Regions from separate parts of the Paenibacillus sp. J22R232 genome, predicted to be linked through region 1. Evidence: riboswitches for the same ligand, from Rfam matches in the RefSeq annotation. Region 1 holds a riboswitch; each other region holds the start of a gene.
What was found. A riboswitch is a leader RNA that binds a small molecule or an ion and turns the genes downstream of it on or off. The one in region 1 is predicted to bind cobalamin.

Region 1 (2,268 bases):
GGGTCTTTAATGAAGAAACTTCAGTGCTTACCTCACCTAATGAACCGCCATCGATTTGGACAGCTGTATATACCTTAATGAAATCTACTTGATCTAGATTAGCTGGCAAGCCGTTCTCATCGACAGCCCAACTAATATCTATACCCTCACCCTTGGCGGCAGCTGCAACATATGGATTTCCAGCTACGTTAAATGGAGCTGCGCCGTTAGTATGTGTGTCCACATAACCGAATGTAGGCGTTTGTTTAGTAATTTTGACACCCGAATACGTATGGGACAAGTTATTGAATGGCGTTATCGATAATGGATAGTTCGCTGGGATAGGATAATAAGCATGCTTATTGAAAGAGTTTACTTTTATAAATCCGGTTCCACCATAATTATCTGCCCAAGGTACGCTCATACCATTCGGAACTGTAAATGCTGGATCGGGATTCGTATACGTTACCTCATAATCCCATATCGTAGAGTCTTCATAATGATCAGAGCCTGCGATATTGTACCATTTACCTGGTTTTCCGGTACCGTCATCCTGAGCAACTGCCACGCCGCCAGGCTCCTGGTAAGAGCTCGAAGCATTTGCATATACGGTGAAATCCACCCCATACGGATGGCCACTGCTGTTAAGAACGGGAGCATCTGTTTTAAAAATAATACTTCCGCCAAAACCACCAAGTGAAATGGCAGATCCTGTATTGTCATTATCCCACGTTAGGTTAAGATCGTTCATGCCGCCGTAAGCAGTCGCATTAATAAACTGCCCCGGTGCGGGGAGTTCATGATAAATCGTGAGCGGACCTAATTTGGGATTCGCGTCCGATGCGGCTGCTGCCTGGGATGGCAGAAAAGCGGAACTGGCTGCCGAAACAAACACGGTTAAGCTTAAGACCAAAGCTAACCACTTTCGAGAAACTTCTTGCATTGTCATTATTAACCCTCTCTCTTCCTTATACTATGTTCCAACAAATAAAAGCCGCCCTTGTGAGGGCGGCTTTCAATAAACATGCTTACAAGCATGTGAACACACAATAAAAAAGCTATTCATACGTCAGAACAACGTATAAATCTCTTTATCGTCTGTTTCCGTTTCCCACTACCCGAGGAACTAGAAACGAAGAAATTGGCAGGTCTCCTGGCTTATGATTCATCATTTCTAGTCGCCTTCCCAGATCATTGTGCATCCAGTGGCATGTAGACAAGAAACTCATCATTTACAGTGGCGGGACCGCGACGGGATTGCACCGTACTTCCCTATTAAGTTCTATCACTTCATAATTGAAGCAAGAACACCATATTTCTATCATTTTATTTATTTGTCCTAAAGATCATACAGGGAATCTGAGTCATTTGTCTATAACTAACTCTATGAATACACAACAAATCACTGAAGAATAGTATGATATAGTTATTCTGCATATAAAACGAGTATCATTCACCGCATGACCATTCATTGACTCATTCAAAAAGGAGAAACCCCACTTGTTCATCACGATCTTTCTCTTCATCCTCGCCGGGCTTGCCGAAATTGGCGGTGGTTATATGGTGTGGCTATGGCTGCGCGAAGCAAGGCCGCTTTGGTTCGGCATTGTCGGAAGCCTCATTCTTATGGCATACGGCATCATCCCCACCATGCAGGGCTTCCCTTCCTTCGGGCGGGTTTATGCAGCCTACGGCGGCGTTTTTATTATATTGGCCGTTCTTTGGGGGTGGCTCGTTGATAAAAAAACGCCGGATGCGTACGATTGGCTGGGAGCAGCAATCTGTATCATCGGCGTTTCCATTATGCTTTGGGCTCCTAGGAACTAAGCCCGAACTCTTTATTCCAACTTAAATCGGCCAATCGATTCCCTTAGCTCCTCGGCAAGCTTGCTTACCGATTGTGCCAGCAGCTCGGTTTCGATGGCAAGCTCGTGCTGGCGGTTCGTGCCCTCAGCCGATTGCGCGGCGTGGGAAGAGGTGTCCTTGGCCACCATCGCCATCGTTTCAACCGATGCGCTCACTTGCTCGCTGCCGGCCGCCATTTCCTCCGTAGATGCGGATACATCCTGCACTTGCGACGATACATGGCGAGATTCCTGCCAGATCAGATCGAAGGACCGCTTTAATTCATGTATGATGGTCATTCCTTGCTCCATTTCCTGTTCGCCGTTACGTACAGCCGTTACCGCTTCAGATGTAGAAGCGAGTACATGACTGATCGTTTCTGCGATATGGCGCGCGTTATCGGACGCCTGCTCGGCCAGTTTTCTAATTTCTCCTGCTACGACG
Region 2 (2,268 bases), on a different contig from region 1:
AATCGCGGATATCGCTTTTGCAATCGACTCTATTCTGGCAGCTGTAGCACTAGCCGTCGCATTGCCGGCAACAACATTGCCGAAAATCGGAGGCATGGATGGCGGTCACTTTATCGTTATTTTCCTTGGCGGGTTTATCGGTCTCGTCATCATGCGTTTTGCGGCGAATATGTTCGTGAAGCTGCTGGAGAGCAGACCTGCACTTGAAGTCGCTGCGTTCTTCATTGTCGGCTGGGTCGGCGTTAAGCTGGCGGTACATACGCTGGCACATCCATCGCTGCACGTGATCCCGCATGATTTTGCGGAATCGACAGCGTGGAAAGTAACGTTCTACGTGGTGCTCCTGCTGATTGCTGTAATCGGTTGGTTCGTATCAGGCGGCAAAGAGAAGCAGAACCGGGCTTCGGAAGCGGCTTAAGTGTAAAATTCGAACATGTATCTGCATATCGTTTCATTCAAATGAGGGTGCCAGTGGGCACCCTCATTTTTTGTGCAATCGCAGGCGCGTCCACAAAGTTTAACATGACAAACGGGCAAATATTCGGTATGATGAGCAAGAAAATTTCATAGAAGAAACAGGTGCCAATGATGGAATGAAGCAAGAAATCCATGGATTGGTTAAAAGGGAAGCAGGTTTAATTCCTGCGCGGTCCCGCCACTGTAATGGAGGAGTCTTTGCAAGGCTGCCGCTGGGAAACCGGCAAGGCTGCAAGGATGTTGATCCCGAGCCAGAATACCTGCCTGTTTTCATTACACCGTTAACTCTACGATGGATAGGGAGGTGTTTATTAGTGCATGCAATAGTTAGCTGTATAATCTATTAAACCTCTTAACCATTAACGGTGAGAGGTTTTTTTGCGTTTTGATTTAATTCCATAAATCGTTTGGATGAATAGGAAGGGGTTTACATGATGAATAAAAATCGATGGATCGCATGGTTGTTAATTGTAAGTGTGTTTATGACTATGCTATCAGCCAATGGCCAGGTTTCATATGCAGCGGAGGATGCGCATGAGGATGCTTACCAAGAGCAGGAACATCTGGAGAGCAGCCAAGAGAACGGTGACGCTGCTCTAGCGAGCCTGAACATTGCTGCGGACATAGAAAAGCCGGTTATTAGCTCTATTGGCTTAGCCGAGTCGCGGCAAGTGATATATCGCAAGCTTAGCTTTACGGCATCAGCTGTAGACACGGCAGATCCGGCTGTACAACTGGCAGTTAAACTCAACGGGGACCTGGTCACAGCCAAGGAAGAGACGTATACCGTCATCCTGCAGCCAGGCGACAATGTCATTACGTTAACGGCAGTCGATACGGCCGGTAACCGTGCAGAGGAAAGCTATGCGGTTCATTACGCATTCGTGCAGAGCGCAGCAGCCGCGGAGCAACTTGAGAAAAGTCTCGCTTATTTAGTGAAAACGGTCAAGAGTCCGAAGTTTGGAACGGGTTCCGGCGAGTGGACTGTCATCTCTTTGGCACGAGCCAATTACCCCGTACCGGATAAATACTATGATTCTTACTACTATAACGTGACGGAGCAAGTAAGAGCACTCATGCTGAAATACGGCGGCAAGCTCGATAATAGCAAAAGTACGGAGCACGCTCGACTAATAATGGGGCTAGCCTCTATTGGAAGAGACATACATAGCGTGGCGGGCTACGATATTTCACAAGCGCTCGCTGATTTTGATTATGTCATCAAACAAGGGATTAACGGTCCTGTATTTACCCTCATTGCCTTGGATACCCATCAGTACGAGGCTCCATTGGCGGAAGGCGCTGCGGTGCAGACTACGAGGGAAAAGCTTATTCAATATATTCTGAATCAAGAGGTTAAGAAAGGCGCAATTGATGCTGGAGGCTGGGGCTTCGGCACAACAAGAGCAGACGTCGACCTTACCGCGATGACTTTGCAAAGCCTTGCTCCTTACTACGAGACGGATTCGCTTGTAAAAGCGGCTGCGGATAGGGCGGTGCAGTGGCTCTCCGCCACCCAAAACGCACAAGGCAGCTATACGAATTTCGGTTCGACAAGCAGTGAGAGCATCGCGCAGGTTATCGTTGCACTTACAGGCCTTGGGATTGACCCGCATGCCGACCCAAGATTTATTAAAAATAATAAATCACTGATCGATGCGCTGCTAGCCTTCTCTGTAGAAGGCGGAGGCTTTAAGCATGTGGCAACTGGCAAATTAGACGGCATGGCTACTGACCAAGGCACTTACGCGCTCGTTTCCTATGATCGGTATTTGAAAGGCGAGAATCGTC
Region 3 (2,268 bases), on a different contig from region 1:
TGGCCTGATTCCGACCATAAATCCATGGTTATGGTAGCGGCTTAATGGCTTGCTTTCAGCAATCTGCTAATTTCATAAGTTTGCTCATTCGTATCAAGCGTTAACGTTGCTTTCCACATGCCTGCCATTAGGGGGACGCCATCTCCTGCATATTTGCCAGGGGCTTCTTCTGTCATATCAAACACATAGTCACCGCAAACCATGCTAATCATGTCAAGCTTCACCGTTACTTTAGCATCTTGAACCGGTAGGCCCTGTGCATCCGTTATCTCAACCGAGAATCGGTTTTCGTGCAAAACCTTCGCGGGGTAATCCTCAATGGTCCAGCTCATCGTTCCGCTGCCGAAGGCATGCTCCGTCGTTTGCGGGGGAACAGCTTCATCTTGTCGAAACCACCAAAAAGCGAAACCGATAAGAAGCGCGAGTAAGAATAGAACAAGGGAAAATTTCAAATAAGTAGTGCGGACATTCTGAATCTGCTGCATCTATTTGTTTATCCTCCTTCATTCGTTTTTTTGAGAGGATGCTCATTTAAGTTACCTATGCGGGAAGAGCGGGAAGCAGAACCCGGATAACAGGATTCAATTGCGGCTGTTTAATGGACAAAAACGCGATGTCGGTGTATATTAACAACTGATTAAATAAACGTAAAATGGACTGGTGCGGACAGGAGATTGTCTTGCAAGGAATCACATCTTGCAGTGCTCTTTGAAGCTTAAAAGGGAAGACCGGTGCAATTCCGGCACGGACCCGCCACTGTAAGGTTGGATAACGGAGGCTTAAGGCCTCGTTACGACCGAGTCAGAAAATCTGCCTGTCCTTACATGCGCTTAAACCTACGTGGAAATAGGGAGGGTGCTCGGGAAGCTTGTCGCTTTGCAAGTAGTTGAAGAGCGTATGGGAGCATTTCTGGCACAATGGCCGGGGATGCTTTTTTTTGTTTTGACAAACTAAAAAAAGAGGTGCAGAAAACCGTGGTAAGAAATAACCGTAACTTAACGAAGACCCTGTTTGGCTTGCTGCTTGCGGCGATGCTTGTCATCACCAGCGCATGTGGAGTAAACAAAGAATCAGAAAACCAGCAATCTCCAGAAACAAACCTTACGAATTCGGAAGCCAATAAGCCAGAAGAAAACAATGATGCAGCTCCTCAGGCAACGGTATATCCTTATACGATTAAGGACGATACAGGTACCGAGATCACTTTCGAGCAGCAACCAACGAAGGTTGTGACGCTCGTGCCTAGTGAAACGGAGACGATCTATGCGATCGGTGCCGGAGAGCAGGTAGTAGGCGTCGATCAATGGAGCGATTTCCCCGAGGAAGCGGCGGCAAAGCCAAAGGTTGGGGATATGACCACCAATATCGAAGCCGTAATGGCATTGAATCCGGATCTTGTTTTGGCTTCAACTACATTGAATTCAGATGCAATCGCAAAGCTGAGAGAGCTTAAAATCCCTGTGTACGCTTCAGATCCGCTTACCTATGACGCCGTTATTGCCAAATTAGAAATTTTAGGTCATATTATGAATAAACAAGCCGAAGCGACTGAAATGGCAGATCATATGCGGCAGGTGAGGCAGCAGGTAACGGACGCGGTGAAAAACGCGGAGCGAAAAAAAGTGTACATGGAGTTTTCACCAGGCTGGACTGTCGGCTCCGGCACTTTTCTTGACGAGCTTTTAAACCTAGCCGGCGGCATAAACATTTCTGCTGCATCACAGGGCTGGTTCGAGGTCAGCGCAGAGGAAGTCGTTGCTCAGGACCCAGAGCTGATTATATACCCTGATCTGAAGGAGGATCCGAATCCGATCGTCACTGGCATCGAAAGCCGCCCAGGCTGGGATGTCATTGCCGCAGTGAAAAACAAACAGCTGCATGCAGTGACGGAGAATCCGCTCGTGCGCGTTGGACCGCGTCTAGCGGACGGCTTGCTGGAGCTCGCTAAAGTGATTCATCCGGATCTCGTGAAATAAAGCAATGACCTATAAATTGGTTTTGTACGGAGGAGCAGCCATGCTCCTTCTTGCTGTTTCTATCGTGGTGAGTCTAACGATCGGCTCGTCGGGCATTTCGGTGCGGGATGTATGGGGCATATTGCTTCATCAGCTGCCGTGGTTTTCAAAGGAAGCAGGCTCTTATACGGCGGGCGAGATCGCAATCGTAACGCAAGTGAGATTGTCCCGTGTGCTGCTCGCTGTTCTGGTAGGCGCATGCCTGGCGCTGGCGGGAACAGGCTTTCAAGGCGTACTCCGCAATCCATTAGCT

Region 2: it holds a riboswitch for cobalamin, as region 1 does, so the genes downstream of both, AC0YN3_RS20870 (S-layer homology domain-containing protein) here and AC0YN3_RS13770 (DUF4430 domain-containing protein) in region 1, are expected to answer to the same signal.
Region 3: it holds a riboswitch for cobalamin, as region 1 does, so the genes downstream of both, AC0YN3_RS03220 (ABC transporter substrate-binding protein) here and AC0YN3_RS13770 (DUF4430 domain-containing protein) in region 1, are expected to answer to the same signal.

What each region holds. Positions count from the first base shown of each region.
Region 1 is NZ_JBWDNK010000003.1:627,729-629,996, reverse strand. It holds gene AC0YN3_RS13770 (DUF4430 domain-containing protein) at 1-928, opposite strand, end outside; cobalamin riboswitch at 1,106-1,309, opposite strand; gene AC0YN3_RS13765 (YnfA family protein) at 1,480-1,806, shown strand; gene AC0YN3_RS13760 (methyl-accepting chemotaxis protein) at 1,818-2,268, opposite strand, start outside.
Region 2 is NZ_JBWDNK010000007.1:149,719-151,986, forward strand. It holds gene AC0YN3_RS20865 (TerC family protein) at 1-418, shown strand, start outside; cobalamin riboswitch at 561-759, shown strand; gene AC0YN3_RS20870 (S-layer homology domain-containing protein) at 909-2,268, shown strand, end outside.
Region 3 is NZ_JBWDNK010000001.1:665,751-668,018, forward strand. It holds gene AC0YN3_RS03210 (sulfite exporter TauE/SafE family protein) at 1-37, shown strand, start outside; gene AC0YN3_RS03215 (FixH family protein) at 42-485, opposite strand; cobalamin riboswitch at 690-832, shown strand; gene AC0YN3_RS03220 (ABC transporter substrate-binding protein) at 975-1,976, shown strand; gene AC0YN3_RS03225 (FecCD family ABC transporter permease) at 1,981-2,268, shown strand, end outside.